DNA from 4 places in the Streptomyces sp. NPDC020965 genome. Region 3 is predicted to be linked to each of the others. Evidence: riboswitches for the same ligand, from Rfam matches in the RefSeq annotation. Region 3 holds a riboswitch; each other region holds the start of a gene.
What was found. A riboswitch is a leader RNA that binds a small molecule or an ion and turns the genes downstream of it on or off. The one in region 3 is predicted to bind cobalamin.
Positions count from the first base shown of each region.

Region 1: linked by a shared signal. The riboswitch ahead of metE (5-methyltetrahydropteroyltriglutamate--homocysteine S-methyltransferase) and the one ahead of ACH4S7_RS35775 (hypothetical protein) in region 3 are both predicted to bind cobalamin.
Region 2: linked by a shared signal. The riboswitch ahead of ACH4S7_RS00325 (cobalamin biosynthesis protein) and the one ahead of ACH4S7_RS35775 (hypothetical protein) in region 3 are both predicted to bind cobalamin.
Region 4: linked by a shared signal. The riboswitch ahead of ACH4S7_RS06295 (ABC transporter substrate-binding protein) and the one ahead of ACH4S7_RS35775 (hypothetical protein) in region 3 are both predicted to bind cobalamin.

Region 1 covers NZ_JBIRRE010000004.1:90,451-96,102, forward strand. Annotated here, with positions in the region: gene ACH4S7_RS14255 (hypothetical protein) at 1-71, shown strand, start outside; gene metE (5-methyltetrahydropteroyltriglutamate--homocysteine S-methyltransferase) at 157-2,481, opposite strand; cobalamin riboswitch at 2,668-2,887, opposite strand; gene ACH4S7_RS14265 (FGGY family carbohydrate kinase) at 3,177-4,772, shown strand; gene ACH4S7_RS14270 (NAD(P)-dependent oxidoreductase) at 4,769-5,652, shown strand, end outside.
Region 2 covers NZ_JBIRRE010000001.1:62,189-67,840, reverse strand. Annotated here, with positions in the region: gene cobN (cobaltochelatase subunit CobN) at 1-751, opposite strand, end outside; gene ACH4S7_RS00330 (cobyric acid synthase) at 748-2,532, opposite strand; gene ACH4S7_RS00325 (cobalamin biosynthesis protein) at 2,529-3,497, opposite strand; cobalamin riboswitch at 3,614-3,756, opposite strand; gene ACH4S7_RS00320 (hypothetical protein) at 3,990-4,214, opposite strand; gene ACH4S7_RS00315 (anion permease) at 4,227-5,477, opposite strand.
Region 3 covers NZ_JBIRRE010000020.1:52,590-58,241, reverse strand. Annotated here, with positions in the region: gene ACH4S7_RS35780 (DUF4430 domain-containing protein) at 160-651, shown strand; gene ACH4S7_RS35775 (hypothetical protein) at 728-2,140, opposite strand; cobalamin riboswitch at 2,240-2,378, opposite strand; cobalamin riboswitch at 2,489-2,558, shown strand; gene ACH4S7_RS35770 (prenyltransferase/squalene oxidase repeat-containing protein) at 2,737-5,490, shown strand; gene ACH4S7_RS35765 (hypothetical protein) at 5,487-5,652, shown strand, end outside.
Region 4 covers NZ_JBIRRE010000001.1:1,447,445-1,453,096, forward strand. Annotated here, with positions in the region: gene ACH4S7_RS06285 (ABC transporter ATP-binding protein) at 1-38, opposite strand, end outside; gene ACH4S7_RS06290 (FecCD family ABC transporter permease) at 206-1,222, opposite strand; gene ACH4S7_RS06295 (ABC transporter substrate-binding protein) at 1,219-2,205, opposite strand; cobalamin riboswitch at 2,249-2,408, opposite strand; gene ACH4S7_RS06300 (Mov34/MPN/PAD-1 family protein) at 2,523-2,954, opposite strand; gene ACH4S7_RS06305 (amino acid permease) at 3,057-4,499, opposite strand; gene ACH4S7_RS06310 (DUF2017 domain-containing protein) at 5,148-5,652, opposite strand, start outside.

The sequences.
Region 1 (5,652 bases), on a different contig from region 3:
CCGCGGAAGAACTCGATCCGGGCCAGTGGACCGAGAACAGCACCTTCATGTCGGTGCGGTTCACCGTCTGACCGGGCGCGTGGCCCCCGGCCTCGGGAGAGTCCACCGCCGCCGGGGGGCCGGGGCGGGCCCGATCGCCCGCCCCGGCCCGTACGGTCAGGCTCCGTCGGCTGTCAGCCCCGAGCGGACCTCCCGGGCGGCGGTGACCAGGCTCTCCAGGGAGGCCCTGGTCTCGGGCCAACCACGGGTCTTCAGGCCGCAGTCGGGGTTGACCCAGAGGCGTTCGGCCGGGATGGCCTCAAGTCCCTTGCGCAGCAGGGTGACCGCCTCATCGGCGCTCGGAACGCGCGGCGAGTGGATGTCATAGACACCCGGTCCGGCCTCACGCGGGTAGCCGTGGGCGGCGAGTTCGGTGGCGACCTGCATATGGGAGCGGGCGGCCTCCAGGCTGATGACGTCGGCGTCGAGGTCGTCGATGCCCTGGACGATGTCACCGAACTCGGCGTAGCACATATGGGTGTGGATCTGAGTGGCCGGCCGTACGCCACTGGTGGTGAGGCGGAAGGACTCGGTGGCCCACTGCAGATAGTCGGCATGGTCGGCCGACCGGAGCGGGAGGGTCTCGCGGAGTGCGGGTTCATCGACCTGGATCACGGAGGTGCCGGCCGCCTCCAGGTCCCGCACCTCGTCGCGCAGCGCGAGGGCGACCTGTCGGGCGGTATCGCCGAGCGGCTGGTCGTCGCGGACGAAGGACCAGGCGAGCATGGTGACCGGCCCGGTGAGCATCCCCTTGACGGGCCGTTCGGTGAGCGACTGGGCGAAGGACGTCCAGCGGACCGTCATCGGCTCGGGCCGGGAGATGTCCCCGGCCAGGACCGGCGGCCGGACGTAGCGGGTGCCGTAGGACTGGACCCAGCCGTGCCGGGTGGCGAGGTAGCCGGTGAGCTGTTCGGCGAAGTACTGCACCATGTCGTTGCGCTCGGGCTCGCCGTGCACCAGGACGTCGATGCCCGCCTTCTCCTGGAAGGAGATGACCTCGCCGATCTCCTCGCCGATGCGCTCCTCGTACTCCGCGGTGGTGATCCGTCCGGCGCGCAGGTCGGCGCGGGCGGTCCGCAGTTCCGATGTCTGCGGGAACGATCCGATGGTGGTGGTCGGCAGGAGGGGCAGGCCGAGGTGGGCGCGCTGGGCGATGGTCCGCTCGGCGTACGGCTGGGAACGGCGGCCGTCGGCATCGGTGACGGCGGCGGTACGGGCCCGGACGGCCGGGTCGTGGGTGAGCGCGGACCCGGCGCGGGAGGCCAGATCGGCCCGGTTGGAGGCGAGTTCGGCGGTGATCGCGCCGGTGCCTCGTGCCAGCCCCTTGGCGAGGGTGACGATCTCGGCCGTCTTCTGCCGGGCGAAGGCGAGCCAGCGGCCGATCTGCGGGTCGATATCGCGTTCGGCGGCGGCGTCCAGCGGGACGTGCAGCAGGGAGCAGGAGGCGGCCACATCGACCCGGTCGGCGAGGCCGAGCAGGGTGCCGAGGGTGGCGAGGGACTTCTCGTAGTCGTTGATCCAGATGTTGCGACCGTTGACCACGCCCGCGATCAGACGCTTGCCGCGCAGCCCCCCGGCTGCCGCGAGGTCGTCGAGATTGCCGGTGGCCCGCTCGGTGAAGTCCAGGGCGAGGCCGTCGATGGGGCTCCTGGCGAGGACCAGCAGGGCGTCGCCGAGGCGGTCGAAGTAGGAGGCGACCAGGAGCTTGGGCCGGTCGATGAGCTCGCCGAGGTCACGGTAGGCGCGGGCGGCGGCATTCAGATCGGCCGGGGAGCGGTCCTGGACCAGGGCGGGCTCATCGAGCTGCACCCACTCGGCGCCCGCGGCCCGGAGATCGGCGACGACCTCCGCGTACACCGGCAGTAGCCGGTCCAGCAGGGTCAGTGGCTCGAAGTCGGCGGGCACCCCGGGGGCGGGCTTGGCCAGCAGGAGATAGGTGACGGGTCCGACGAGGACCGGCCGGGCGGTGAGACCGAGCGCGAGGGCTTCCTTCAATTCGGCCACCTGCTTGGCCGAGTCGGCCGTGAAGACGGTGTCGGGGCCGAGTTCGGGGACCAGGTAGTGGTAGTTGGTGTCGAACCACTTGGTCATCTCCAGCGGCGCGACGTCCTGAGTGCCGCGTGCCATGGCGAAGTAGCCGTCGAGCGCGTCCGCCGCGTGGGCGTCGCGGTGTCGTTCGGGAATGGCGCCGACCATGACACTGGTGTCCAGCATGTGGTCGTAGTACGAGAAGTCACCGGTCGGCACCTCATGGACCCCGGCGTCGGCCAACTGCAGCCAGTTCGTCCGGCGCAGGCCCGCCGCGGTCTCCCGGAGGGCGTCGGCGGTGACGCGGTCCTGCCAGTAGCCCTCGATGGCCTTCTTCAGTTCCCGGTTCTGGCCCTGGCGGGGGTAGCCGTACACGGTGGCGCGTGCTGCCGCGGCTGCGGACTTCGGTGTCACGGAACTCTCCTTCGCGAGATGTCTCATGAGATCCCGGGGACGGGACGAGAACGCGAAGGGGTGACAGACCGGACGGACCGATGCCGCGCGCCGGGCGCGGCCGTCCGCCTGATGTGCACTCCCCCGGACATGGTCCGGAGGCACCCCAACCTGCCCACGAGGTCACCGGGATCGCCGCGCACGATCGGTCGTACGCGGACAGCGGGCAGGTCTTCGGACTCGCGGGCACGCCTACCGAGGCAGACACCTACTGGCCGTCGCTTCCCAGACCCCGCCAGGGGGTCCAGTGCGTATGACGGCGGTCGTTCCCGCTCACCGCTGCGGGGCAGTCCCGGATTTCCACCGGGTTCCCTCTTACGACGCGTCTGCCTGGCGGGCAGGGCGAACCAGCTGTGCCCCGCAGCCTAGAGGCACCGAGGGGTCCCAGTCAGCACCGTTCACATTCCGGACCGTGATGTGCGCCACGGAGGAATCAGGGTTGGCGGGCGCCCGGTGGCGGTGGAGCGGCTCAAGCGTGGGCGGGAAGCGGCCGGGGAGCCTCCCGCCGGCCGGGCCGTACGCGAGGCTCCCCGGCCTGCCGGCACCGCACCCACGACCGGAATCGGTTGACTGCCGCCTGGGGGCCACCTAGGTTTGCTGCACTTTGGATCGCCCAGCGAACCAATGTTCATTTTTCGGTTGTGGGAGGTTCATCAGTGACTCGGCAGGCAGTGGTCGGCATCGACGCCGGCACCACCGCGGTCAAAGCCGTTGTCCTGGCCCGGGACGGAGAGCAACTCGGCCGGTCACGGGTACCGCTGAAGGTCACGCACCACGGTGACCGGGTGGAACAGGACATGGACGAGATCTGGTCCGCGGTCCGCGACACGGTGCGGGCCGCCGTGCGGGACGCCGGTGACGGTGTCGAGATCGTCGCGGTGGGCGTGACCGGGCAGGGCGACGGCGCCTGGCTGGTGGACGGTGACGGGCGCCCGTGCGGCCCCGCGGCGATCTGGATGGACGGCACCGCCGCCGCCCGGGTGGCCCGGTGGGAACAGGACGGCCGCGGTGCTCTGGTAAGCGACATCACCGGCTCAGCCTTGTTCCCCGGCGCGCTGCCGGTGCTGCTGGAGCAGTTGGAGGACGATCACCCCGAGCGGTTGGCACGGGCCGTACACCAGTTGAACTGCAAGGACTGGATACGCTTCCGGCTGACCGGGGAGATCGCCACCGATGCCTCCGATGCCTCCCGCACCTACCTCGACGTCGCCACCGGCGCCTACTCCGACGCCCTGATCGAGGGAGTGGGACACCAGCGGTTCCGGCATCTGCTCGCCCCCGTACGACCACCGCACGCACCGGCCGGCACGGTCGGCGCCGAGGCCGCGCGCGCCACCGGCCTGCCCGAGGGGATCCCCGTGGCCACCGGACTGGTCGACGCCGCCGCGGGCGGGGTCGGCCTCGGCGCGGTCCGGCCGGGCGACGCCTACCTCATCGTCGGCACCACGGCCTTCGCGGCCAATGTGCGCCGGGCCGGCCCGGCGCACATGTCCGGCCCCGGGGCCGAGGGACGCATCACGCTGGCGACCGGTCTGGGCAGCGTCCTCGAATGCCTGGCCCCCATGGCGGGCGCGCCCAACCTCGACTGGGTCCGCACGGTGACCGGGCAGGCGGACAGCGACTGGCCGGACCTGGAGCGCCCGGCGCGGGCCGCCGGTCCGGGCGCCGGCGGTGTCCTCTACCTCCCCTACGGTTCGCCCCAGGGGGAACGTGCCCCGTTCGTCGACCCGGCCGCCTCCGCCGCCTGGGTGGGAATGAGCGTCCTGACGACCCCCGGGCAACTGGTGCGCGCCGTCTACGAGGGGATCGCCCTCACCCTGCGCGAGTGTCTGGACGAACCGGTCGACGGGCGGGCGCTGCGGATCACCGGCGGATCGGCGTCGTCGGACCTGCTCTGCCAGGTGGTGGCCGATGTCACCGGCCGGCCGGTGGAGCGCTCCACCGCACCTGAGCTGGGAGCCCGCGGGGTGGCCGCGCTGGCCATGGTCGCCGGTGGGGTGACCGAGGACCTCGACACCGCGCTCGCCCTGCTGGCTCCACCGGCCGCCACCCACACCTTCCGGCCCGACCCCGTCGTACGGGATCTGCACGACCGGCAGGCGCGTACCTTCGCCGCCGCCCGGGACGCGCTCCGTCCCGTCTGGCCCTCCCTGCGTGACCTGCGGACGCTGACCGAGGCGTCACCGCCCTCTTCTCCCCCTACCGACCCTAGCGAGTCGGCGCCCGGCGCCGATGGAATGGAATCCCTGTGACCAGTGCGTCACCGCGCCCGCGGCTGCTCATCACCGCGCCCTTCGACCCGGCCGCGGCCGAACGGCTGGCCGGTCTGTTCGACGTCGAGACCGTGGAGCCGTCGATGGCGGGCGCTTCCCTCGCCCGGCCCGAGCTCGCCGACCGGCTCGCCGTGGCCGACGCGGTCGTCTGCGAGGTCGACAAGGTCGACCAGGCGGCCCTGGACGCGGCGCCGGCGCTGAAGTTCGTCGTCACCTGCCGGGCCAGCCCGGTCAACGTCGACCTGCCCGCCTGCACCAGCCGGGGCATACCGGTGGCGACCACCCCGGCGCGCAACGCCGAGATCACCGCCGATCTCGCCTTCACCCTCATCCTGTCCACCGTGCGCCACACCGGGGCGGCGGAGCGCTGGATGCGGGCCGGAAACTGGCACGCCGACGACATCTTCGAGCCCTACACCCGCTTCCGTGGGATCGGCCTCGGCGGGCGCACCCTGGGCATCCTCGGTGGCGGCGCCATCGGCCGCCGGGTGATGCGCCGCGCGCTGGCGTTCGGCATGACCGTGTTGGTCTACGACCCCTTCCTGGCGGCGGGGGACCTCGGCGACGACGCCGAGATCGTCGGCCTCGACGAACTCATGAGCCGCTCCGACGTCATCACCGTGCATGTGCCCCTCAACGACTCGACCGTGGGGCTCGTGGGCCCCGAGCAGATCGCTCTGATGCGTCCCGACGCCTACCTGGTCAACGCTGGCCGGGCGGCCGTCGTGGCGGAGGACGCGCTGCTGGCCGCCTTGCGCGAGAAGCGGATCGCCGGAGCGGGCCTGGATGTCTTCTGGACCGAGCCCCCGCCCGCCGAATCGGAGCTGTTCCGGCTGGACAACGTCACGCTCACCCCGCA
Region 2 (5,652 bases), on a different contig from region 3:
AGAGTCCCTGGAGCACCGGGACGTTCAGCTCGGCGAGGGCGCCGATGTCCCACGCCTCCTCGTCGCCGCCCGCGCTGGCCCGGGAGGCGTTGGTGCCGCCAGCCGCGAGCACGGTCGCGATCAGCGCGTCGGCCGTCCCCAGCAGCTCGTACAGCTCCGGTCCGGCGTCCCGCAGCGAACCGACGTACACCGGGAGTGCGTTGGCGCCCCGGGCCTCGATCCGGTCGCAGAGCACCTCCACGAAGGAGGTGTTCCCGGCGAGCTGGTGGGCGCGGTAGAAGAGCACGCCGACCGTGGGGCGGCCCTCCTCGCGGGCGTAGCCGCCGTGCACCCCCCACTCGGGCATCTTCTGCGGTTCGGCGAAGCCGTGGCCGGTCAGCAGCACGGTGTCGGAGAGGAAGCGGGCCAGCTCGACCAGATTCCCCGGGCCGCCCTCCACCAGATAGCGCAGAGCCTCGGCGACCACACCGGCCGGCACCGACGACTCGGCCATCAGCTCGGCGTCCGGGACGGCCTCCCCGCCGAGGAGCACCGTCGGTATCCCCGAGGCCCGCAGCGCGGCGAGCCCGTCCTCCCAGGCGCGCTTGCCGCCCAACAGCCGGACGACGGCGACCGAGGCGCCCTCGATCAGCCCGGGCAGTTCGGCGGCCACGTCGACACGGGTCGGATTGCCGATCCGGTACGGCGCGCCGGAGGCCCGGGCCGCCAGCAGATCCGTGTCGGCGGTCGACAACAACAGCACTGTGTTCATGCGGGTGCTCCGAGTTCTCCAGATGCGGCGGACGTGGTGGTGGGTGTGGCGGATGTACTGGGTGTGTCTGGTGTGGCGGTTGAGCCTGATGCGGTGACTGTGTCTGGTGCTCCGGATGCGCTGGACGCGCCGGATGTGTCCGATGCCTCGGCTGGGGCGGGCGCGCCGGATGTGTCCGATGCCGATGCCGATGCCGATGCCGTGGCCGGTGCGGGCGTCGGGTGGTCGGGCGCACCCGGCGGGATGAAGGGAAGACCGGCGGGCGCGCCGTGCTCGATGAGCCGCAGCAGCGCGTCCGTGTCCATGTGGTCCTCGACGAGATCGCCGAGGCGGTCGAGCTGTTCCTCGCGCAGGGCTTCGAACGACGTGTCCGGAGCGGGTACGAAGCGCCGGCCGGTGGCGCTCGCAACCCGGCTCAGGAACTGTCGTCGGAAGCCGTCGCTCTCCAACGAGCCGTGCCAGTGGGTGCCCCACACCTCACCGACCCGGCAGCCGCCCAGGAACTCCTCGCCGCCGAGCACATCGGCGACGCCGTGGTGGATCTCGTATCCCGTAACCGGCTCGCCGAGCGCTGTGCCCGCGGGCCGTGCAAGGGTCTTCTCGGCCCGGAACCGCACCCGCACGGGCAGCAGTCCCAGACCGGTCACGGAACCCGCCCGTGACTCGACCTCATCCGTGATGTGCTCACCGAGCACCTGGAACCCGCCGCAGATCCCCAGCACCGGACGGCCGTCGGCCGCCCTGCGCGCCAGCTCCCGCGCGAGTCCGCGCTCCCTCAGCCACTCCAACGCCCGTACCGTGCCCCGGGTTCCCGGCACGATCACGAGATCCGCATCGGCCAACTCCTCCGGCCGGTCCACGAATCGGACCACCACACCCGGCTCGGCGGCCAGTGCGTCCACGTCCGTGAAATTGGACATCAGCGGCACCGCGCACACCGCGACGCGCAGGATGTCCGCGCCGACGGGCGGTGCCACCACCGACTCGCGCACGGCTCCGCGCAACGAGACCCGCAGCCCGTCCTCCTCGTCGATGCCGAGGCCCCGCGCATACGGCAGCACCCCGTACACCTGCCGTCCGGTGAGTCCCCGGAGCATCTCAAGCCCCGGCTCCAGGAGTGCCACGTCCCCGCGGAACTTATTGACGAGATACCCCGCGACCAGCTTCTGGTCCTCGGCGCCGAGCAGTGCCGTCGTACCGAAGAAGGAGGCGAAGACGCCGCCGCGGTCGATGTCCCCGACGACGAGCACCGGGAGCCGTGCGGCCCGGGCGACCCCCATGTTCACGATGTCCGTACGGCGCAGATTGATCTCGGCCGGACTGCCCGCCCCCTCGCAGATCACGGCGTCATACGTGCCCCGCAGCTCCTCCAGGCACGCCACGACGGTCCCGAGCAGCGCCTCCTGCCGGCCGCCGCGCAGCGCGTTCCCCGGTGCGTCCGGCCCGCCGAAGAAGCCACGCGCGCTCAGCTCCCCGACCGGCTTGCCCAGCAGCACCACCTGACTGCTGCGGTCGCTCCCCGGTTTGAGCAGCACCGGATTCATCAGCGCCGTCGGCTCCACCCGCGCGGCCTGCGCCTGCATCGCCTGCGCGCGGCCGATCTCCGCGCCCTCCCGGGTCACGAAGGAGTTGAGCGACATGTTCTGGCCCTTGAAGGGGGCGACCTTCACGCCCTGCCGCACCAGCCAGCGGCAGATCCCGGCGGTGACGACGCTCTTGCCGGCGTCGGAGGTCGTCCCCGCCACCAGCAGCCCGCCACCGCGCTTCCCACGACCACTCATGCCGTCCCCTCCCGTCCGCGGACCCGCCGCGCTCCCCGGGTGGCCAACAGCCGCCCGGCCACACTCACGCCCAGCGCCAGCAGACCCACGCGCCGTGACAGCCGCACGGCGCGTTCGATGTCCGCGACCTCCACCGGCCGTCCCGCGCCATGGAGCACCGGCCGGTGCTCGACCCGGCCGCCGTACGCCAGGGTGCCGCCGAGCCGGACGCCGAGCGCTCCGGCGAACGACGCCTCCACGGGGCCCGCGTTGGGGCTCGGATGCCGGTGGGCGTCGGCCCGCCACGCCCGTACGGCGCCGCGCGGGTCGTCGCCCGCGAGCACCGCGAGAGCGGCCGTGAGCCGGGCGCCCGGCCAGCCGGCGAGGTCGTCGAGGCGGGCCGAGGCCCAGCCGAACCGGCGGTACCGGGGCGAACGGTGTCCGACCATCGCGTCCAGGGTGTTGACCGCGCGGAAGCCCACCAGACCCGGCACACCGGCGACCGCGCCCCAGACCAGCGCGCCCACCACGGCGTCGGAGGTGTTCTCGGCGACGGACTCCACGACGGCGCGGGCGATCTGCCGCTCGTCCAACGACTGCGGATCACGCCCGCAGAGATGGGGGAGTCGCGCACGGGCCCGGGTCACGTCCCCGGCTTCGAGGGCGGCGCCGATGGCGCGCGCCTCCCGTCCCAGCGACGTACCGCCGACGACGGTCCAGGTGGCGGCGGCGGTCAGGGCGACGGAAGCGGCGGGGGCGACCCGGACCCCGCGCGCGAGCAGCGCGGCGGCCAGTGCGGCGCCTCCGGCGCAGACGGCGGTGTGCAGGGCGCCCCACCCGCGGTGGTCACGCCACAGGACACGCTCGACGGCGCCCGCGGCACGACCGAAGGCGGCGACCGGATGTCCGCGGCGGGGATCGCCGAGCAGCAGGTCCCCGACGAGGCCGAGGGGGGCGCCGTACGCGAAAACTCGGTCGGCACGCATGGTTCAGGCCGGAGTCTCGTTCCGGACGGGTCGGGAGCGCGGGGCGCGACACGGGGGAGCGGCTGAACCGGGGCCGGGCATGGCGATATGTCCTCACTCAGGGTATCCGCGCCCTGGTTCGACGTGATCGACGGTGAGAGTTCCTGGCTTCCGGGGATGGTCGTCCTCGGTGACAGTGGCGGGACCGCGCCGGATTCGCACCGGCTTCCTCTGCTGACGTCGTAATGGCCTCGGCAGTCCACCACGCTGCGCGAACACCCGTCAACCTGCCGTTGACCTGCGACGGGGCAGTGTGCCGAGCCCCACACGGAACCGGGCCCAGTGGGGGAGTACGGGACGGCGTACGGGGGTGGACCCGGCCCGGGGGCGGGTGAGCCGTCCCCGGGTACGGCGCGGGCGTCCCCCGGCCGGCGGCGCCGGGAACGGCACCGGGCCGGAACATCGACGGCGATGTTCCGGCCCGGTGGGTGGTGCGGTGGTGCGGCGGTGACCTCAGGTCACGATCAGGAAGATCCCGTACGAGACGGCAGCCAGGCAGAGCGCGAAGCAGACATACGCGCCGGTGCGTGCGACGGCGACGGAGCCGCCGCCCTGGCCGCTCGCCGACGGCTCCTTGCTCAGGCCGATGATGCCCAGGGTGAACAGGCCCACCAGGGCCACGGTGGCGACGAGACTGATACCGAATACGGAGCCGAGGGCTGCCCAGTCGATGTTCATGCTGATCTGTCCTTACACCGCGGCCGGGCGCGTCGCCTGGCCGGGTTCGGAGGAGGCGGGGGTCGGGATGGTCGACTTGAGACCGTCCGCCACGGGAGTGCCGGCCGGGGGCGGGGTGACGGCCGCGATGGCCTCGGTCACGACGCCGGGAGCGTCGCCCTCGTCGTCTCCGTTGACGTTGGTGTGGTCGATGACCTGGCGGCGCGAGTACACCCAGATCGCGGCGGACGAGGCGACCAGGAAGATCGTGACGACGGCCATGCCCCAGTCACCCTGCCGGGTCACCAGCTCCGAGGCCGCGGCGACCAGACCGGCGGCCGGCAGGGTCAGACCCCAGGCCACGAACATCCGGGTGGCGGTGGACCAACGGACCACACCGCCCTTGCGGCCGAGGCCCGCACCCATCACGGCACCCGAGCAGGAGTGCGTGGTGGAGAGCGAGAAGCCGAGGTTGGAGGAGGCGAGGATGACGCTGGCCGCGCTGGTCTGGGCGGCGAAGCCCTGCTGCGGCTGGAGGTCGGTGAGGCCCCGACCCATGGTGCGGATGATGCGCCAGCCGCCGAGGTAGGTGCCGAGCGCGATGGCGACACCCGCCGAGACGATGACCCACATCGGGGGGTTGGAGCCGGGGACGAGCACGCCGCCCGCGACCAGGGCCAGCGTGATGATGCCCATCGTCTTCTGGGCGTCATTGGTGCCGTGGGCCAGCGAGACCAGACCGGCCGAGGCTATCTGGCCGGCGCGGTAGCCCTTCGCGGTGGACTTGGCGTCGGCGTTCTTGCCGAGCCTGTACGTCAGCCGGGAGGCCAGGTAGGCGCCGATGCCGGCCACCAGCGGGGCCGCGATGGCGGGGATCAGCACCTTGGTGACGACGGTGCCGCCGTTGACGCCGCTGATGCCGACCGAGGCGATGGTCGCGCCGATCAGACCGCCCATGAGGGCGTGCGACGAACTGGACGGAAGACCGACCAGCCAGGTCAGAAGATTCCAGAGGATGGCGCCGACGAGCGCCGCGAAGATGACTTCTGGGGTTATGCCTGATTCGTTGACGATGCCGCTGGAGATCGTCTTGGCGACCTCCACCGAAAGGAACGCGCCGACGAGGTTGAGCACGGCGGACATCGCCACCGCGGTCTTGGGCTTCATGGCGCCGGTCGAGATGGTCGTCGCCATCGCGTTGGCGGTGTCGTGGAAACCGTTCGTGAAATCGAACACGAGAGCCGTCACGATCACGATCGTGAGCAGCAGCGTGATGTGTTCCATTTACCCAGGCAATCTTTGGACGTCAGTGGCCCGGCGAACGTAGATAACCTGGATGAACGGAAGGTGAACTGGGGTGTACTTCGGGGTGTCTCCAAGTGAGGTTACGGACTCCACTTGCTCTCGGCGGGGGTTGATCGCGGCCCCCGGGCCGGGCCGCGCCCGGTCGAAGTGGCCG
Region 3 (5,652 bases):
CACTGTCACGGTCCGCAGCGCGAAGCCCCGAACCCCGGGTTCTCCGCCACCCGTTCGCCTGCCCCGCTCCAGGGGCCGCGCGACCGGGGGGGCGATACGCGCACGGGCGGTACGGGGTCTCGGGCGGGCGGCCGGGACCCATGCCAGGAAGGCAACGTCATGCGTCAGACCCTCGCCCGCCGCACGGTGATCACCACTGCGGCTCTCTGCCTCGCCCTCACCAGCGCGCCGGCCGTGGCCCACTCCACCACCACACCGGTGAACACGAACACGCCGGTCAAGGTGAACCTGACCGTCCAGGGCCCGAACGGCCTGCTCTTCAAGGGTCGGATCAAGACCAAGGGCCATGATGTGACGACCGCCACCGGCGGCACCCATAAGTGCGACGGCACCAACGGTGGCGCGAATCCGACCGCGGTGCCCACCCCGACCGCCGCGCTCGACGATGCCGCCCGGACGAGAAACTTCACCTGGGACGGCGCCTGGTACGCGTCGTTCGACGACTTCTCCGTCGACACCATCAAGCAGGTCTCCGGAGGCGGCGTGGCCTACTGGAACATATCCGTCAACGGCACCCCGACACCGGTCGGCGGCTGCCAGTTCCGGCTGAACGCCGGCGACCAGGTCGCGTTCACCTGGACCGCGTTCTAGACCTCGCCCCCTGGGAACGGCCCGGCGCGGGTCCCGGCTCCCCGGCAAGGGACGCCGGGACCCGCGCCGGGGTGGTTCAGCTACCCCAGCGCAGCGCGACGGTGTCGCCGAGGTTGATCACCTTGCCGCGGGTGGCCGCGGTGAAGGCGGCGCCGTCCACGCTGGCCTTCCAGGTCGAAGAGCCGCTGTTGGCCTTGCCGTTCACGGCCGTGATGGTGCCGGTGCCGTACGACGGGGTGACGGCCGTGACACAGCCGGCCGGGGTGGCCGCGGTCGTGGCGGCGGCGAGCACCTCGCCCAGGGTGGTCGTGGTGCCGGTCGGGGTGAAGGCCACCGAGCAGACCTTCAGGTTCCCCGCGCCGTCGTCGACCGTCAGCGCCAGCCGGGTGGCCGTACCCGCGGTGAAGGCGGCCTGGGCGACCCACTGGGGCGCGCCCACCGTGGTCGGCACCGGAGGAGTCGCGGTGAACCCGGCCCCGGCGACGGCGCGCAGACCGTCGGCGGAGGCGTACGTGGACGGCGTGGTCTGGCTGGGCAGGTACTTGAAGCCGCCACCGGGGTTGAACTGCTGGGCGATGAGGAAGTCCACCGGGGTCTTGCCCAGCGGGGTGAGGAAGTCACCGGTCTGCGGGTTGATGCCACAGGCGTTGAGACCGGAGACGGCCCAGCCGTTGGAGTTGGTGTTCACCCCGTACATGGCGTTGAACGCACCGGAGTTGCTGATGATCTTGCTCTTGAGGAACGCCTTGGCCTGGGTGATGTCCGGGTCGGTGTTCGGCACGCCCGAGGCGCAGAGGGCGGCCATGGAGGCACCGGTCATATCGATGTCGCCCGGCTTGGCCAGCTCGGTCGGGCTGCCCTCGGCCTTGCTGTAGTTCCAGCCGCCGTCGTTGTGCTGGTTGGCCCGGATCCGGTTGACCATCGAGGTCAGCAGCGACTGCGGCACCCGCTGCGCGCCCGCCTGCGTCTTGGCCCCGGCGAGGGCGAGCGCGGCGAAGACCGTGCCGTTGTAGTTGGCGGAGGGACCGAAGTAACCGGTCTCCGCGGTCTGCCAGTAGCCGTAGATGTCGGCGATGAGGTTGCGGGAGGCAGAGACGCGCGCCGGGTCGATGCCCGCCGCGTACGCATTGAGGGTGGCGCGCTGGTAGTCGGTGACCACCGGGGTCGCGGAGGGCCAGCCGGAGGTGGCGAGCAGGTCTCGGTAGACCTTGCGGGCGTTCTTGGTGGCGTCGCCGCCGGGCGTGACGTCCACGGCCGCCGTGCCGGCCGCGGCCAGCGCGCTCAGCGCCCACTCGTTGGACAGGCCGGAGCCCGCGTACGAACCATCGGCGGCCTGGAGGGACTTGAGGTAGGCGACGCCGTTGGTCTTCGAGGTGGCGATCTGCGCCGGGGAGGTGGTCGCGGCGGCGGGCAGCACCGTCAGGGCGAAGGCACCGAGAACGGCGGGCACCGTCAGAGCGATGCGGCGGGAGGTACGAGAACGGGACATGGCCTGCTCCTGTGATGAGGGACGCCGGCCGGACACACCTACTCCGCGACCGAGGCGCGGGGGTCGGGCGGCCGCCGTCCAAACGCGTGGGTACGGCTTCCTGTTGGAAAGCTGCCGGATGGGCATTCGGGCTCGGGACGGCCCCCTGCCGTCCCACACCGCTGCGCGTCAGCCCCGGATTCGCACCAGGTTCCCCCATGTGGCAGCCCTGGACGCTACCTGAGGGATCATGCCTCCGCCAGCCTCGGCCGACACCGACGGGGCGGCGACCGGGCGATGAGATTCAGGCCACCTTGACGCTGTCTTCGGCCGCGTGTTCCAATCCGCCTGATAAGCACTCAACCCCAGGGGAAGCCGGTCTGAATCCGGCGCTGACCCGCAACCGTAGGTCCGCAACACGCGGACGAGCCGGACTGCCTGGGGCCAGTCGCAGAGCGAGAAGCGCCGTCGCGGACTACGGCGTGGTACCGGATCGGCTTCCCCGCGAACAGGGGGAACATCGCCGACTCCACGGCCACGCGCGTACCGCCCGGCTGATTCGAGGGGCCGTGGTGGGGACCGCACAGCAAGCAGGCCGGCGCGGACGGACGGGGTTCGTGGCCTTGGTGTTGGCGGTGTTCCTCACCGTCGGCGCGGGAGTCGCCCTCGTCACCGGAACACCCGTCGCGGCGGACCCGGTCGAGAAGTGCACCGCCACCAAGGGCGCGCTCGTGGTCGTCGACTTCGGCCCCTTCGGCGGCACGATCGAGAAGGGCTGCGACACCACTCCCGGCACGGGCTTCGAACTGCTCGAAGAGGGCGGATTCGACACCACCGGCACCGAGCACGACGGCCCCGGCTTCATCTGCCGGATCGGCCACGGCGCCTTCAACTCCGGTACCCCGTACCCCACGCCGGAGAAGGAGGACTGCGTGCTGACCCCGCAGGCCACCGCCTACTGGTCGTACTGGATCGCCTCCCCGGGCGATGAGAAGTGGACCTACAGCCCGTTGGGCGCCATGGAACGGCAGCCCAAGGCCGGTGACGTCGACGCCTGGGTGTTCGGGGGGACCAGCGTCACGGGCAGCACCGGCCGGCCGACCTTCACGCCCGCCGATGTACGACCCGGCGGCGACGGTTCGCCCGATCCCGGCGACCCGCCGACGCCCCCGCCCGGCGAGGTCGCCGTCCCGGTCGCCGCCCGGTGGGTGACGAGCCGGCTGACCGACGGCGAGCGCGTCGTGGACGAGGGCGCCGAGACGCCCAACCACCTGCTGACCACCGAGGCCGCCTACGCCCTGGCCGCCGCCGACGGCAAGAGCAAGACGCTCGACAAGGTCACGGACTTCGCCGCCGCGTCGGCCACCGCGTACGCCTATCCGACGGGCAAGGACGCGGCGCCCGACCCGAACGCCGCCGCCCGTCTTGCGCTGCTCGCCACGATCACCGAGCGGGACCCGCGCGCCTTCGGCGGCCACGACCTCCTCGGCGACCTCAGGAAGAACGTCTGCACGACCGCCCCCGGCCCCGGCTGCACGGCCAAGGGCGACTTCCTGAACGCCGGTTACGGCGACGCCCAGGCGCTGGCGGTGCTGGCCCTGCTGCGTGGCGGGGTCACTCCCCCGGCCGACTCGGTGACCCGGCTGACCGGACTCCAGTGCCAGGACGGCGGGTTCACGAGCATCCTGATCGGGCCCGACGAGCACTGCGAGGCGGACCCGGCGACCACCGGCCTCATCACCCTCGTCCTCAAGAAGGCCGGCGGCCACGACGCCGCCGTCGCCAGGGCGCGCACCTATCTGAAGAAGGTCCAGCTCCGCGACGGCTCCTTCCTCGGCTCCGCGCACGCCACCGTCAGCAGTGTGATGGCCACCGCGTTCGGCTCCCAGGCACTGCGCGCGCTGGGCGACCGGGCCCACGCCGACGCGGCCGTCTTCTGGCTCTCCCACCAGCAGCTCGAAGGCGGCGGCTTCGGCTTCGAGGAGGGGGCCACGGACCCGGCCCTCTACGCGACCTCGCCCGCCGTGCTCGCCGCCCAGGACACCAGTCTGGTCACGCTGACCACGAAGAAGCCCAACCCCAAGCCCACGCATCCCCCCACCAAGCCCACCGACCCGCCGACCGGCCCGCCCGGCGACGGCCCCGACCTGCGCAAGGGCGTCACCTTCCTGACCCGCCAGGACCGGCTGGTGCAGGGTCACTACTACGGAGCCGGGGGCGGCACGGGCCGGGCCGACTACGGCCTCACCATCGACGGCGCCTACGCCCTCGCGGCGACGGGTCTCGACAACAACGCCCTGCGCGGCATCGTCGACTTCCTCGACGGCGGGGGCCAGGACGCCAGCGGTCGCACCCTGCACCACTGGACCGGCGTGGGCACCAAGCACGCGGGAGGCGGCTCCATGGGCAAGGCCGCACTCCTCGCCCAGGCGGTCGGCCGCGATCCGCGCGCCTTCGGCGGCCAGGATCTGATCGCCGGGATCGGCAAGGCGGTCTGCCGGGCGCCCAGCAAGGCGCCGGACCGCAGTTGCGCGGCCACCGGCGCCTACACCTACGCACCGTCCGTCTTCGCCCACTCCCTCGCGGTCATCGCCCAGGTACGGGCCGGGGAGAAGACGGCGGCGACGGGCCCCGTCAACTACCTCAAGAGCCTGCAACACACCAAGAGCGACCAGCAGAAGAAGGAAGCCGGTGCCTGGCCGAGCCTGGTGCCGCCCACCGGCGACTCCGATGTGGACTCCACCGCGATGGCGGCGATGACCCTGGACTTCGCGGCGGGCGCGGAGTCAGCGGGCGCCGTGGACAAGGCGCTCGCCTGGATCGCCTCGAAGCAGTTGCCCGACGGCGGCTTCCCGGGCGCGTCGGGCAATTCGGTGAACTCCGCCGCCCTCGCCGTCCAGAGCCTCTCGCTGGACTCGGTGAAGTACCGCGCGCAGATCGTCAAGGCCCGTAAGTTCCTCGCTTCCCAGCAGAACGCGGACGGCGGCTTCAATGTCACCAAGGGGGGCCAGCCCGGTTCCGACGTACGCGCCTCCACCCAGGCCATCGGCGGCTCCACCGGTATCTCGTTCGCCCTCCTCACCCGTGATCTGAAGGGCACCACCCCGCAGCCGCCCGGTCCGGGCCCGGTCACACCCCCGCCCGTCATCGTCACACCCGGCGACCCCTCCGGAGGAATAGTCGGGAACCCCGGAACCGCCGGTACCGCGGGCACGGGTGGCACGGCCGGCTCAGCCGATGGCGGCCGGCTGGCGTCGACCGGCGTCCAGGTGGGCGCGCTCGCCGCTGCCGCCGCAGTGCTGGGGCTGGCGGGCTGGGGCACCGTCGTCGTGGCCCGCAACCGCCGTGCGGGGATCGGCGGTACCCGATGAACCGCCGCCACCCGCGCGCTGTCGCGCACCCACCCCGTACCGTCGTCCGGTTCGTCACCGCCCTCGGACTCACGGCGGCGGCGCTCGGCGCGACCACCGGGCCGGCCGCCGCCGCACCGCAGCCGATCGGCCGGTGCACCACCTCCTCCGGAGTGGTCCTGG
Region 4 (5,652 bases), on a different contig from region 3:
TGGCCGTCGGTCTCGTACCCGATGCCGGTCAGGGACAGCGCGGCGCTCACCGGACGTGCCCCACCGCTCCCGGGGGACTCGTCAGTCGCACGGGGTCCACCGGACTCACCGGACTCACCTGGCTTACGGGGCCCACCGGGCTCACGGGGTCCACCGGGCTCACCAGGCTCAGCGGACTCACCCGGCTTACGGGGTTCGCCGATCTTCACAGGACGGCTCCTCTCGCGGTACGGGAGCGCATCAGCCACAGGAACAGCGGCCCGCCGAGCAGCGCGGTCAGCACTCCGACGGGAATGTCCTGCGGGGACGCGACGGTACGGGCACCGAGATCGGCGACGACCAGGGCGACCGCCCCGCCGAGCGCCGCGACCGGCAGCAGCGTCCGGTGGGTGGCCCCGACCAGCAGCCGGGCGGCGTGCGGCACGATCAGACCGATGAAGCCGACCGCGCCGCTGACCGCCACCAGCACGGCGGTGACCAGGGAGACGAGCACGAAGACGGCGGCACGGAAACGGGCCACGTCCAGCCCGAGCACGGTGGCGCCCTCCTCCCCCACCAGCAGCAGATCGAGCGGTTTGGCGAGCGCGAGCAGCAGCGGCAGGGCGAACCCGAGGACGATCGCGGGCAGCAGCACACTGTCCCAACGAGCGCTGCCGAGACCGCCGAGCGACCAGTAGAGGGCCTCCCGGAAGTGCTCCGGCCGCGCGGACGCCACCAGGGCGAGGGTGGTGAGCGCGGTGAAGATGTACGAGACGGTCACGCCCGCCAGCACCAACCGGGTGCCGGTCATCGCGCCGTCGCGCCTGGCCAGCCCGTAGACGAGGAAGAGCGCACAGAGCGCCCCGACGAACGCCCCGGCTGGCGTGGCCACGGCGGTGGTGGTGCCGATGCCCAGGACGAGGACGGTGACGGCCCCGGTGGACGCGCCGGAGGAGATGCCGAGCAGGAACGGGTCGGCGAGCCGGTTGCGGACGAGGGCCTGGAGGACGGTGCCGGCGACGGCGAGCCCGGCGCCCACGAGCGCGCCGAGGAGGACGCGGGGCAGCCGTACGTCGATGATGATCGTGCGGAAGGGGCTGGGTTCGGCGCCCGGCAGCAGGGCGTCGATGACCTGCCCGGGCGGTATGCGTACGGAGCCGAGGCCGAGGCCCGCGACGACCGCGACCGCGAGGGCGATCAGCAGCGCGACGACCACGGCTCCGTAGCGGAGGCGCGACTTCACCGGGTGATCTGCCCCGCGAGCTTGGCGATGGCGTCGGGTGCGCGCACCCCGAGCACGGCGTCGGAGAGCGGCAGCACGGCGAACCGCTTGTTCTTGATCGCCGGGACGTCGCGCAGCACCGGGTCGTTCAGCAGCCGCTTCTTCTTCTGCTCGACGGTGGTGGCGCCGTAGTCGTAGATGACGACGATCTCGGGCTTGCGCGCCACGACCTGTTCCCAGGTGGCGTCGCCGAAGGACTTGTCGAGGTCGGCGAAGACATTGCGCCCGCCGGCACGGGTGATCAGCTCATTGCCGATGCCCTTGCCGCCCGCCGTGAAGGCGGTCTTGTCGCCGCTGTCGTAGACGAAGACGGGGACCGGGGCGCGGCCCTTCAGCGACTCCCCGGTCTTCGCGAGCGTGGCGCGGGCGCCGGCGATCCACTCCTGGGCGCGGGGCCCGACGCCGAAGGTGCGGCCGATCTCCTCGACCTCGCGGTAGAGGTCGTCGACGGTGGTCCGCTTCTTGGTGCAGTACTCCAGGTTGAGACGGGTGTCGATGCCGGACTTCTTCAGCTCTTCGCGGGTGCGGCCGTCCTTGGCCTCGAAGGCGCTGCCGTAGCCGCCGTAGACGAAGTCGGGGTTGGCGGCGAGGAGCTTCTCCTTGGAGGGGTACTCCTTGGCCAGGACGGGGATCGCGTCGTACGCCTTCTTGTGGCGCGGGAGGACCGCGTCGTCCAGATAGGCGGTGCCGACGACGGATTTCGCCAGACCGAGTTCGAGCATGATCTCGGTGACGTGCTGGTTCATGGTGACGGCCCGCTCGGGGGCGGCCCGATAGGTCGTCTTCACACCGCAGTTGTCGACGGTGTACGGGAACGAGGCGCCCGGCTGGGCGGCGTCGGAGCCCTTCTCGCTCTTGTCGTCGTCGCCCGCACCGCAGGCGGTGGTGGCGGCGAGGAGCGGGAGCAGCAGGGCGGCTATGAGTGCGGAACGGCGCCTGGACATGACGGGGTACGGCCTCCTCCGGGGATTTCCACGTCCCCTAGATGGTGGGAGAAGGGCGGCGGGTCAGTTCCTGGCTGCCAAGCGGGAACGCTTGGTCACAGTGGCGGGACCGCGCCGGATTCACACCGGCTTCCTGGGTCCTGCCGCCCTGTTCAGTTGGTCCGGGGGTCAGTATGCCCCGGACCACCGCGCGACGATCTTCACGCCCCCGCCTACTGCCCGCCGCGCCACTCGCCGCACCCCCTGATGCCCAGCACCCGCCGCCCGCCGCACACTGTCGCGTACCGCCCGCCGTGCCCTTCCGCGTACCGCCCGTCTCACACTTCCGCGTACCGCTCGACGATCTTCACTTCCTCCTCGGTGACCTCGCCGTCCACGATGCGGTACGAGCGGAACTGGAAGGACCCCACATCGTCGCTGTCGGCGGTGGAGACCAGGACGTAGTGGGCGCCGGGCTCGTTCGCGTAGGTGATGTCCGTACGGGAGGGGTACGCCTCGGTCGCGGTGTGCGAGTGGTAGATGATCACCGGCTCTTCGTCGTTGTCGTCCATCTCCCGGTAGAGCTTCAGCAGGTCGGCCGAGTCGAACTCGTAGAACGTGGGCGAGCGGGCCGCGTTCAGCATGGGGATGAAGCGCTCGGCGCGCCCGGTGCCCTCAGGGCCGGCGACGACGCCGCACGCCTCGTCGGGGTGGTCGGCGCGGGCATGCGCCACGATCTTGTCGAAGAGAACCTGGGTGAGCGTCAACATGCCGATCAGGATAGACAGGCGACCGCCCCGTACCGAGGAGTGGTACGGGGCGGTCCGCATGCCGGACACCGGGCCCTCCGGCTGGGGGCACCTGCCGGCCGGTCAGCGTTTGGCGAAGGCCGTGCCGTCCGGGTTCCGCCGCTTCAGCATCAGATACGACACACCCAGCAGCAGCGCCCAGACCGGCGCGCAGTAGAGCGAGACCCTGGCGTCCTTGTCGATCCCCATCAGCACGACCACCATGCCGATGAAGGCCAGCGCGAACCAGCTCGTCCAGGGCGCGCCGGGAGCCTTGAAGGTGGACTGCGGCAGCTCGCCCCGGTCGGCCTTGGCCCGGTAGCGGATCTGGCTGATCAGAATCATCACCCACGCCCACATACCGGAGATGGTGGCGAAGGAGACGATCTTGTTGAATGCCTCACCGGGCCACTGGTAGTTGATCCAGACACCGAACATCATCAGGCAGGCCGAGAAGGTCGTGCCGATCAGCGGGGTGCCGTTCTTGGTCAGCCGGGTGAAGACCTTCGGGCCCTGGCTGTTGAGCGCCAGGTCGCGCAGCATCCGGCCGGTGGAGTACATACCGGAGTTGCAGGAGGAGAGCGCGGCCGTGAGGACGACGAAGTTGACGATGCCCGCGCCGACGGCGAGGCCCATCTTGTCGAAGGCGGCGACGAACGGGGAGATGCCCGGCTGGAAGTTGGTCCAGGAGACCACCGACAGGATCATGGTCAGCGCGCCGATGTAGAAGACGGCGATCCGCCACGGCACGGTGTTGATGGCCTTCGGCAGGGTCTTCTCGGGGTCCTTGGACTCGCCCGCCGTGACACCGACCAGCTCGACGGCGAGGAAGGCGAACATCACGATCTGGAGCGTCATCAGCGTGCCGCCGATGCCCTTGGGGAAGAAGCCGCCGTCGCTCCAGAGCAGCGAGACGGAGGCGGTGTCGCCCGCGTCGGAGAAGCCCAGAGTGAGGATGCCGATACAGATGAGGATCATGCCGACGATGGCGGTGACCTTCACCATGGAGAACCAGAACTCCAGCTCACCGAAGAGCTTCACGGAGATCAGGTTCGCCCCGTAGAGGATCAGCGTGAAGATCAGCGCGGAGACCCATTGGGGAATGTCGAACCAGTACGTCATGTACTGCGCCGCCGCCGTGACCTCGGTCATTCCGGTGACGACCCAGAAGAGCCAGTACGTCCACCCGGTGGCGAAGCCCGCGAAGGGGCCGATGAACTCCCGCGCGTACTCGGAGAAGGATCCCGAGACGGGGCGGTACATGAGCAGCTCGCCCAGCGCCCGCATGATGAAGAAGATCACCAGGCCCGCGATGGCGTAGGCCAGGATGAGACTCGGTCCGGCCTTGGAGATGGCCTTGCCGGCGCCCAGGAAGAGGCCGGTGCCGATCGCTCCGCCGATCGCGATCATCTGGATCTGGCGGGCGCCTAGTGCGCGGTGGTAGCCCTGGCTGTCGCCACCGCCCGATGGTCCGGCGACGCCCTCGCCTTCGTGCCCGTCTTCTTTGTCGACCCGCACTGTGGTCATCGTTGTGCGCCCTTTCTCCATGCAGATCCGCTCTCCGCAGACGCCCGGCGCGCGGAGGCGGATCAGGTCCTGATCCCCCCGGATATGGATGGAGTGCCACCGGCGATCCGCCGGTTCAAGCGCCTCCAGGGGCATGGGTGGCGCCCCTGGCGGTCGTGCAGATCTATCACGCCGTTAAGTGAGATCATCTACGGAGAATGTGGTGCACACCACAAGGAAAGTCGGACAAAACGCACCCACCCCAACAATCCCTGCGGGGGTGGTGACGGGATCGTTATCCGGATTTGAGCGTCCGCTGAGCGTACGGAGACGGGCGAAAGCCGCCGTGAGGTCCGGGTCCCGGGCCGGTCGTGGACATGCCGTCGCGCGCCCCCGGCAGGGGGTGCGGAGGGCATGCGCCAGCGTGCGGGACCCGACCCGGAAACCGCCCCGGCGCTACGGCATCAGGGTCTACCGGAGCACCCGGGGGCGGGCGCGCGTAGGCGGCGCCGCCACGGCCTCAGGGGCTCCCGGAGCCTCGAGCCCGGGCGCCCAGACCGTCCCACCGCTACGGCACCAGGGGCTCCGAAGCGTCCAGGCCCGGGCGCGGAGACGGTGCCGCCGCCACGGGCGGCAGGGACACCCGGGGCACCCGGGGCGATGCCCTCGCTACGGCATCAGGGTCTCGACCAGGGTCTCCTGGAGCACCCCGAGCCAGAGGTAGGCCATCACCATGGGCTTGCGGGGGTCGTCGTCCGGCAGCCGGTAGAGGGTCTCGTCGTCATCGGCCACGTCCAGCCGGGTGCCGATGGTCAGCCGCAGGTCATTGAGGGCGCCGAGCCAGCACCGGCAGTCCTCGACGGTCAGCTTCAGCACCGCCTCGTCCTCCCCGGAAGGGGTGAGCGAGTCCAGGGCCTGGACCACCCGGTGGGCGTCGGCGCGCTTGCGCGAGCGCAGGTCGAGTTCGGTGAAGCGCCGGAAGTCGGACGACGCCGTCCGCAGCTCCTCGTCCCGCTCGCTCTCCTCGCCCGCACCGGGACCCGCGTACGCGTCCGGGAAGAGCCGGGCCAGCGCCGGGTCGGACGGCGCCTCGGACGGCCCCTCGGCGAAGAGCGCGGCCAGCGGGTCCGCGTCCTCGGCCGGTTCGTCGCCGGGCCCGATCAGCTCCATGAGC